3 linked regions of the Nitrosospira lacus genome follow. Each later gene encodes a partner of the first gene's protein in a complex. Links are inferred from orthologs where the notes say so. Each region holds a gene or a part of one and is shown in the gene's direction. Other genes may lie near its edges. The genes, in order: dnaN, dnaX and dinB.

Region 1 (2,990 bases):
GGCATGGAAGAGCGGTTAATTTCCCGTTTTGGCTGGGGCTTGACCGTAGCGGTTGAACCCCCAGAACTGGAAATGCGTGTTGCCATCCTGCTGAAAAAAGCCCTGATGGAAAAAATCGTCCTGGACGAAAATGTCGCTTTCTTCATAGCCAAGCATATTCGATCCAATGTACGTGAACTGGAAGGTGCACTGAAGCGAGTCCTTGCTTATTCCCGCTTCACGGGCCATTCCTTGTCGCTGGATTTGGCGCGGGAAGCGCTGAAGGATTTACTGGCGGTGCAAAACCGCCAGATTTCCATTGAAAATATTCAGAAAACTGTGGCGGACTACTATAAAATCAAGGTTGCCGAAATGTATTCCAAAAAACGTTCGCGCATCGTCGCAAGACCCCGGCAGATGGCAATGGCCATATCCAAAGAACTCACTCCTCTGAGTTTGCCCGATATCGGTGAAGCTTTTGGAGGCAGAGACCATACGACGGTACTGCACGGTTATCGAAAAATTGCCGAGCTGCGGGCTTCCGATCCGTCGATCAACCGGGACTTCAATACCTTATTGCATATTCTCCGCGGCTGAACAACACGAACAACAACAGGATGATTTGGGGATAACTTGCGGTTTACACCTGACTCGGATTTGTGTCCACAAACTATCCACAGACAATACGCCCTCGATACAGATAAGAAATAATAATTAACTCACGCATATTATTTGTATTTTTTTATTTATACCGGACTTACCCTACTTCTATTAACGATTATCTGGATTCTAAATAAATGAAACTAATACAGGCTGATAAGGATATATTGCTTAAACCGTTGCAAACAGTTACCGGAATTGTTGAGCGCCGCCATACCTTGCCTATACTTTCCAATGTTCTTATAGAGCGAAAGAATGACAAAATTTCATTCATTGCGACCGATCTGGAAATTCAGATAACGACTTCCGCTCAGGATGGCAATACAGCATCTGAAGGACATTCAGTCACTGTAGCGGCAAAAAAACTTCAGGACATCTTGCGCGCATTGCCTGATAAAACCGAGGTAACGCTGGAAACCACGGACAGCCGGCTTCAGGGAAAAGCCGGAAAAAGCCGCTTCAGTTTACAGACGCTTCCTGTCGAAGACTTTCCCAAATTTCCTGAAAATACAGAATCCCAGGCAAAAATAACGGTAAAACAAAAAGAACTGAAGCATCTATTATTCATGGTGCAATACGCCATGGCGCAGCAGGACATCCGCTATTACCTGAACGGCCTGCTTTTACTGATGGAAGAAAGCCACCTGAAAGCTGTGGCTACCGATGGCCATCGCCTGGCATTCGCCCTGCTGATGCTGCAAGTACCACAGGAGAAAAGGGAAGTTATTTTACCCCGCAAGGTGGTACTCGAACTGGCAAAGCAATTGAATGACAGCGACGAACTGGTAACCGTGGAAATTCTACAAAATCAGGTACGTTTTACCTTTTCAAACGTCATACTGATATCCAAGGTCGTGGATGGCAAGTTTCCTGATTACAACCGTGTGATCCCGGTCGACCATCAAAAGCAGATTGATGTAAATCGCCTATTGCTTTTGCAAACGCTTCAGCGCGCTTCAATCCTTTCAAACGAAAAATTCCGTGGTGTCCGCCTGATTCTGACTACGGGGAACTTGCGTATCGTTTGCAACAACGCGGAGCAGGAAGAAGCCGAGGAGGAAGTGGAAGTTCAGTATGACGGCGAAGCGCTTGATATAGGCTTCAATGTTACCTATCTGCTGGATGTTTTGAACAATCTGACCAACGAAACAGTACGCTGTTCCTTTGGTGATGCAAACAGCAGTGCACTCATCACCATTCCCGGAAATGATGATTTCAAATATGTCGTGATGCCCATGAGAATATGAAAGCACCGCACCAAACATAAAACCACTGAATATTATTTCGTCCGGACAAGCAGTGTCGGGGGACATAGTATGATTTTTCGATAAATCCCAGTTTCACGTGAAACCACAATAGCCAGACAATGAACGAAAAAGACTCCTCCAGGCAGAAAAAAATCGAAGGCTCCACCGATTACGGTTCAGACAGCATAAAAATCCTGAAAGGACTGGATGCGGTGCGCAAACGTCCTGGCATGTACATAGGTGACACCAGCGACGGCACGGGTTTGCATCATATGGTATTCGAGGTGGTGGATAACGCCATTGACGAAGCGCTGGCCGGCCATTGTGATGAAATATCCGTCATCATTCACCCGGACAATTCCGTATCCGTACATGACAATGGCCGGGGCATCCCCACCGGGATCAAGCATGACGACGAGATGAAACGCTCCGCCGCGGAAATTGTCATGACCGAGCTTCATGCAGGCGGCAAATTCGATGACAATTCCTATAAGGTCTCGGGGGGCCTGCATGGTGTGGGCGTATCCGTGGTCAATGCCTTGTCGGAATGGCTGCGCCTGACTATCCGGCGCGATGGGCTGACCCATCAGATCGAGTTTCGCATGGGTGTTCCCGTCGCACCGCTGGCGGTCACCGGCAAGACCGAGCGTCGTGGTACTGAAGTACATTTCCTGGCCAGCAAGGAAATTTTCGGTGACATTGAATATCATTACGACATATTTGCGAAGCGTTTGCGTGAACTGTCCTTCCTCAATAACGGCGTAAAAATCCATCTGGTTGACCAGCGCAATGCCAAGGAAGAAAATTTTGCCTTCAGCGGAGGGGTGAAAAGCTTTGTCGAGTACATTAATCGCACCAAGTCAGTGCTTCACCCGAATATTTTCTATGCTGCCGGAGAAAAGGACGGCATCGTGGTGGAAGTATCGATGCAATGGAACGACAGTTATTCCGAGCAGGTTTTATGCTTTACCAATAATATCCCGCAAAAAGATGGTGGAACTCATCTCACCGGTTTGCGCGCTGCCATGACACGTACGCTCAATAATTATATTGAAAAAAATGAGCTGGCAAAAAAAGCCAAGATCGAAACGTCTGGTGACGATA
Region 2 (3,118 bases), 2.1 Mb from region 1 along the record:
CGCTTTTCCTCTCCCGACGCGCTGTTAACACCGCATTATGTTGCCCTCGCGGCGATTGATCCGGATATCCGAATTGAACCGGCCTGCAAAGTATCCATCGTTTACGGTATGCCGTGTGCCATCTATCATCAACTTCCCGCCGCATACTATCTTGCGGCGCGTTTTGCGGATGACTTCGAATCCGCGGTGCTGCATGCCGTAAACGGGGGGGGGGCAGAACATGTCGCGTGCGATGCTGACTGGCGCCCTGGTTGGCGCACAGGTAGGGCTTGAGGGAATTCCCGAACGTTTCCTTGATGGACTTGAAAATGGAAGGGAATTGCTGGCGCTTGCCCGAAAAATCGGGACTCAGCCCTAATCATCTATTCTTGCGGGTATGGCAGTAGACGCAGGCGTCGACTCCGTGCACAATGACACAATTGATGGGCAGCGTAATTCCCTGCCGCAAGCCTGGATTTTATCAAGTATAATTAATTGATTATTATAAATAGTAACTCTATTGCGAGTTGCTGGTTGAAACTATTTTCACTTTTTATGGCGGGCCTCCCCGCATTGCATAGTAGTGAACCTGGTCAGGTCCGGAAGGAAGCAGCCACAGCTATTTTCTGCAAGTGCCGGGGGTCAGGCTCGCCACCCTTTTTATTTGGATAGGCAGCAGGCCGGAACCGGCGTTTGCAATGCCGGTTCCGGCCTATCCTTGGGTCGTCTGCGGAACGAATGCGAGTTTCCGGCCAGTCTACAATAATCTTTTCTATCTCCTCTCGGTTATCACTTTTCCGCTATCGTGCCAACTCAAGTCCTTGCCCGCAAATGGCGTCCCAGGAGTTTTTCCGAGCTGACTGGACAGGAGCACGTGGTCAGGGCGCTTACCAACGCACTTGAGCAAAAAAGACTGCACCATGCCTACCTGTTTACCGGCACGCGCGGCATCGGCAAAACCACTATCGCACGTATTCTGGCCAAGGCGCTCAATTGCCAGACCGGGATTACGCCCACACCTTGCGGCATTTGTTCCACCTGCACGGAAATTGATAGCGGACGCTTTGTCGACTTGATCGAGATGGATGCCGCCTCCAATACACAGGTGGACAAGATGCGTGAGCTGCTGGAAAACGCCCTTTATGCTCCCACCAGCGCCCGTTACAAGATTTACATCATCGATGAAGTCCACATGCTCTCCAAATCGGCTTTCAATGCCATGCTGAAAACGCTGGAAGAGCCACCAGAACATGTCAAATTTGTTCTTGCCACGACCGATCCGCAAAAGATTCCCGTTACCGTTTTGTCTCGCTGCCTGCAATTCAACCTGAAGCAGATCCCGTTACCGCTGATTGTCGCCCACCTCAAGCATGTGCTTGAACAGGAAAAGATAAGCTGCGACGCCACATCATTACAGCTGCTGGCGCGGGCGGCGCAGGGCAGCATGCGCGATGCCTTGAGTATTCTGGATCAGGCGATTGCCTTCGGTAAGGGGACGATCGAAGAAGCCGGGGTGCGGGACATGCTGGGGGCCATCGATCAGGGTTATCTTTATGACTTGCTGGATGCCGTGTCGCAAAATGATGGTGCCCGGATGCTTGCGGTGGCTGACGCGATGGAAACCCGTAGCTTGTCGTTCAATGCGGCTTTGCAGGATCTGGCAACGTTACTGCATCGTCTTGCGCTGGCGCAAGTCGTACCGTCGGCTATTGCTGAGGAGACCCCCGAGCGCGAGGAAATTTTCGCGTTGGCGAAGACGTTCACACCGGAAGATATTCAGCTGTTTTATCAGATTGTCATACATGGCCGCTCCGATCTGTCCCAGGCGCCGGATGAGTATGCGGGTTTCACCATGACGCTGATGCGGTTGCTGGCGTTCATGCCGGAGGACATGCCCAGGGCTACAGGACCGAAGCATGATAAAGAGATAAAGCGGCCTTCGCCTTCAATCCCAAGGCTTGTGGAAATACCCGGAACCGCGGAAACGACAGAAACAAGAAAAACGACAGAAGCATTCAACATAGCAGAAACGGTAAAAGAAGCGAAATCAGCCGAAACAGCAACGGTTGGACCTGCACCCACCGTGAGTATATTTGGCAGCGACTGGACAACGATGGCAAACCAGCTCAAGTTGAACGGAATGCCAAAGATGCTGGCTCAATATTGTGAGGTGAAGAAGGCTTCCCCGAACGAAATCGAATTTTGCGTACCGGAAAAGCACAAGCACCTGCTGGAAAAAAGACATCAGGAGAAAATGAGCGCCGCGCTGAGCGAGTATCTCGGTAAGCCGGTCCGATTAAAGTTCTCTGTCGGGATCGTGACGGGCATGAATCCCGCGGAGCTGGAAAACCAGGAAAAACAGCAGAAGCAGTCGCAGGCTATCACGGCCATCGAAACAGACCCGTTCGTACGAGAGCTGGTGGAGAATTTCGACGCGGAACTGATCGTTTCCTCGATCAAACCCATTCAATAGTGGAGGTGGAAAATGATGAAAGGTGGCTTGGGCAATTTTATGAAGCAGGCTCAGCAAATGCAGGAGAACATGAAAAATATGCAGGAGAAATTGGCCTCGATCGAAGTCGAAGGCCAGTCCGGCGCCGGCATGGTCAAGGTGGTGATGACTTGTCGCTATGATGTCAAGCGCGTGGCTATCGACGACAGCCTGATTGGTGACGATAAGGACATGCTCGAAGACCTGATCGCCGCCGCGGTAAACGATGCGGTGCGGCGGGTGGAAGTCACCACGCAGGAAAAAATGGCTGGCTTGACTTCCGGAATGGCGCTACCGCCCGGGATGAAATTGCCGTTTTAATTTGTCGAAGATGGGATCTAATGGACCGGATATTGGAATGCGTGTGCCGCTTCGTGCAATGCTCCTTCTCGGGCTTTATTTACAATGAAAACGCCAACCAGTCTCGAAGACCTGATCGAATCGTTGCGCTGCCTGCCCGGAGTGGGACCCAGGTCGGCGCAACGCATGGCTTATCATCTCCTGCAGCGGGATCATGCCGGCGCAGAGCGGCTTGCCAAGTCGCTTGCCTATGCACTGGAACATATCAGGCACTGCGAGAAATGCAACAACTTCACTGAAGAAATCGTGTGCGAGTTGTGCCGTTCCGAGCGGCGCGATGCGACATTG
Region 3 (3,117 bases), 2.3 Mb from region 1 along the record:
AGGAGATGCAAAGTGATAACCAGATTATCGAGGGCCATTGGTGGAAAAGGGAGGACAAGGGAAAAGCGATGATGTCCCTGGAGGAAAGTATCGCAAAAACGGTAGGGGTTGGTCTCGGTGACACGCTGACTTACGACGTGGCGGGCAGCACATTTTCCGCCAAGATCACCAGCTTGAGAAAGGTGGACTGGGATACGTTTCACGTTAATTTTTTCGTGGTTACGCCACCGGGCGTACTGGAAAAATATCCGGCGACCTACATTACCAGTTTTCACCTGCCGCCGGAGCGTATGGAAGTGACAAACAAACTGATCAAGGCCTTTCCCAATCTGCTTGTGATCGATGTGGCGACTATCATCAGTCAAGTCCACAAGGTGATTGAACAAGTGACCAAAGCGGTCGAATTTGTTTTCCTGTTTACGCTGCTGGCGGGATTGGCGGTGCTATACGCCGCGATTGCTTCCACCCAGGACGAACGCATTCACGAAGCCGCCATATTTCGCACGCTGGGGGCCAGGCGCAGCCAATTGGCACGCGCCTGGGCAGCGGAATTCGCCATACTCGGCGGACTGGCCGGTCTTTTCGCTGCGGCGGGAGCCAGTGCGCTGGGCTATATCATCGGTGAGTATGCGTTGAATCTGACCTATACTTTCAACCCATCCATTTGGCTGACTGGCTTGCTTTCGGGAATGATAGGCGTCACCGTGGCGGGGCTGATGGGGACTCGCTCTGCGCTTTCAACCCCACCCCTCATGACGCTACGCAAAATTTGATGAGGCTGAATCCGTCCTATAGCAAACCACAGAATTGAAGGCCCAGTCGCGCCAAGGGCCTTTGTGGGCAGGATGCTTAATTGAAAAATGCGTGGTCAACTGCCGGATTTGGGTTAAACGTTTTCAGGAATTTATCGTTTACGTTTTGAGCAGGTAGATGGGTAAAATAGTTCGGCGCATTGCACATCTTGACATGGATGCTTTCTACGCATCGGTTGAATTGCTGCGCTACCCCGAGTTGTGCGGATCCCCTGTCGTGATCGGCGGACAGAGTGATCGGCAACCGGCGCTTCTCGAGAACGGCAGCCGGCTTTTCACGCGGCTGCGCGATTACGCTGGACGCGGCGTGGTGACCACGGCTACTTACGAAGCCCGTGTTTTCGGCATCTTCTCCGGCATGGGTCTCATGAAAGCCGCGCAGCTGGCACCGGATGCGATCCTGCTGCCGGCAGACTTTCACGCCTACCGCCATTATTCACGGCTTTTTAAATCCGCTGTGGCCGGGATCGCCCCCTGGATCGAAGATCATGGCATTGACGAGATCTACATCGATCTGAGCGATCTGCCAGGCGACACAATGACGCTCGCCCGGCGCATCAAACAGGCGGTATATGAGGCTACAGGACTCTCTTGTTCCATTGGCGTGACACCCAACAAACTGTTATCGAAAATCGCCTCGGATCTCGAAAAACCGGATGGTCTCACCATTCTGGGCTTGCCGGATATCCCAAGCCGGATCTGGCTTTTACCGGTCAAGAAAATCAATGGTATCGGCCCCAAGGCGACTGCAAAGCTCGCGGCGCTTGGCATCACCACGATCGCCGAGCTGGCGGCAGCCGAGCCCTCATTTCTGCGGATGCACTTCAGCCCCTCCTATGCCCGCTGGCTGCAAGAGGTTTCTCACGGGATCGACGACCGTCCGGTGATCACGCATGCGGAGCCCAAGTCGATGAGCCGGGAGACTACTTTCGAACGGGATCTCCATGCCCGCCAGGATCGTTCCATTCTCACGGAAATTTTCACGGCGCTATGCACCGATGTGGCACATGACCTGCAGCGCAAGGGTTACCTTGGCCGTACGATCGGCATCAAGTTGCGGTATGCCGACTTCCACACCGTAACCCGCGACCTTACGCTATCCCTTCCTACCGCCGATCCCGTTACCATTCGCCGGGCGGCCGAGGAATGCCTGCGGCGCGCGCCGCTGAATCAGAAGTTGCGGTTGCTGGGCGTGCGAGCCAGCGCCTTATCCTCGGGGAGAGCTGCGCAGCAGAGTGCCGGCATGTCCTGGCAGAGTGAACTGCCATTGACCGCACCCATAGAAAAGCAACAGGGATAAGCGGGACATTCAATCGGGTCCGGTGGTTTTTAGCAAGCTTGCCAGGAAAGTGAAAGGCGAAAGATACAATAAATTATCATGGGCAACTGCCGATTCAGGTTTCAGGTTGCCGGTCTTTGCGCAGCCAGCGAAAAAAGAATACGTAAATAAAGGCTGGCACGAAAGGAAGAATCCACGGAAACATCTGCGCAAGCCATGCGGCATAAAAACTGTTCATATAGCGGCCCTTGGCGGAAATGCAGGCCTCCGCCGCGGGCAGGCGGCAGGCAAGCTCAATCTCCAGGGACACTTGGCCATGGGCGCGCCAGAGCCAATACGCCATGGATGCCGTGAAAATGATCAGCAGCAGTGCAAATAGCGTTACACCACCTTTTTGTCGCGATACTGGCTGCATTTCTTCCTGCTCCCCTGGGGGAGGGCTTGATTTGAAGAACCGGAAATTCAATGGCTTTGTTCGGGCCAGGCGTCAGATGGGTGGAAAGCCCGATGGAGCTTGTATTTTCTTTTCTGGGAGCCCCAACCCTCGCTCCGCCAAATGATGTACTCCGGGTGAAATGTTGTCAAGTAATGAGGGAACCGAAGCAGTCATTCCTAATAGCACGCTTGCATTTTACATATGAACTCGCATGCGCTCTTTGCGGCCAAGGCGTGCATCGATCATGGCAGCGGACGCCCTTATGATTCTGTAATAGTCGGGATAACCGATTTCAGGCGTTGCGGAAGCGCGTTCGTTTGACGAGAAAGATGGCCAGTAGCGGCAGCGCAAAGCTGATGGCGGTCACGGTGATGAGGAGCAGGCCCAGCTCACTGTAATCGGCGGGTAGCGTGATCTCGCCGGTGGCGGGGTCCTTCACCTCGCGGGCGACCACGAAGATTTGATTCATATACTTGGTTGCAAGCTGTGAAGCGGACAGGGCAAGGTTGGTGAATGAAGCCATCACCGCAAAAAAAGTCGCCTTGAGCTTTTCAGGTGCCGAGTTGGCGATCCATGCCAGCATCGGGATC

What was found.
Region 2: the proteins of dnaN (region 1) and dnaX are in contact, whole or in part, in a cryo-EM structure (PDB 8GIZ), measured with the Escherichia coli proteins. The link is inferred for Nitrosospira lacus from one-to-one orthologs.
Region 3: the proteins of dnaN (region 1) and dinB are in contact, whole or in part, in a solved structure (PDB 1OK7), measured with the Escherichia coli proteins. The link is inferred for Nitrosospira lacus from one-to-one orthologs.

The regions. Positions count from the first base shown.
Region 1 is NZ_CP021106.3:561,215-564,204, reverse strand. What follows is about bases 1-2,831. They hold dnaN (DNA polymerase III subunit beta), read left to right. Parts: upstream 1-776; coding sequence 777-1,886; downstream 1,887-2,831. Other genes in these bases: gyrB (DNA topoisomerase (ATP-hydrolyzing) subunit B), read left to right, coding at 2,006-2,831; dnaA (chromosomal replication initiator protein DnaA), read left to right, coding at 1-576. Outside these bases: more of gyrB, read left to right, coding at 2,832-2,990. UniProt on the Escherichia coli protein: Confers DNA tethering and processivity to DNA polymerases and other proteins. Acts as a clamp, forming a ring around DNA (a reaction catalyzed by the clamp-loading complex) which diffuses in an ATP-independent manner freely and bidirectionally along dsDNA.
Region 2 is NZ_CP021106.3:2,629,737-2,632,854, reverse strand. What follows is about bases 160-3,118. They hold dnaX (DNA polymerase III subunit gamma/tau), read left to right. Parts: upstream 160-784; coding sequence 785-2,452; downstream 2,453-3,118. Other genes in these bases: recR (recombination mediator RecR), read left to right, coding at 2,876-3,118; EBAPG3_RS11980 (YbaB/EbfC family nucleoid-associated protein), read left to right, coding at 2,468-2,791; EBAPG3_RS15515 (hypothetical protein), read left to right, coding at 221-358; EBAPG3_RS11995 (ADP-ribosylglycohydrolase family protein), read left to right, coding at 160-273. Outside these bases: more of EBAPG3_RS11995, read left to right, coding at 1-159. UniProt on the Escherichia coli protein: Part of the beta sliding clamp loading complex, which hydrolyzes ATP to load the beta clamp onto primed DNA to form the DNA replication pre-initiation complex.
Region 3 is NZ_CP021106.3:2,872,918-2,876,034, reverse strand. The notes cover bases 64-3,021. They hold dinB (DNA polymerase IV), read left to right. Parts: upstream 64-930; coding sequence 931-2,112; downstream 2,113-3,021. Other genes in these bases: EBAPG3_RS13095 (MFS transporter), read right to left, coding at 2,820-3,021; EBAPG3_RS13100 (hypothetical protein), read right to left, coding at 2,207-2,506; EBAPG3_RS13110 (ABC transporter permease), read left to right, coding at 64-773. Also shown: more of EBAPG3_RS13110, read left to right, coding at 1-63; more of EBAPG3_RS13095, read right to left, coding at 3,022-3,117. UniProt on the Escherichia coli protein: Poorly processive, error-prone DNA polymerase involved in translesion repair and untargeted mutagenesis. Copies undamaged DNA at stalled replication forks, which arise in vivo from mismatched or misaligned primer ends.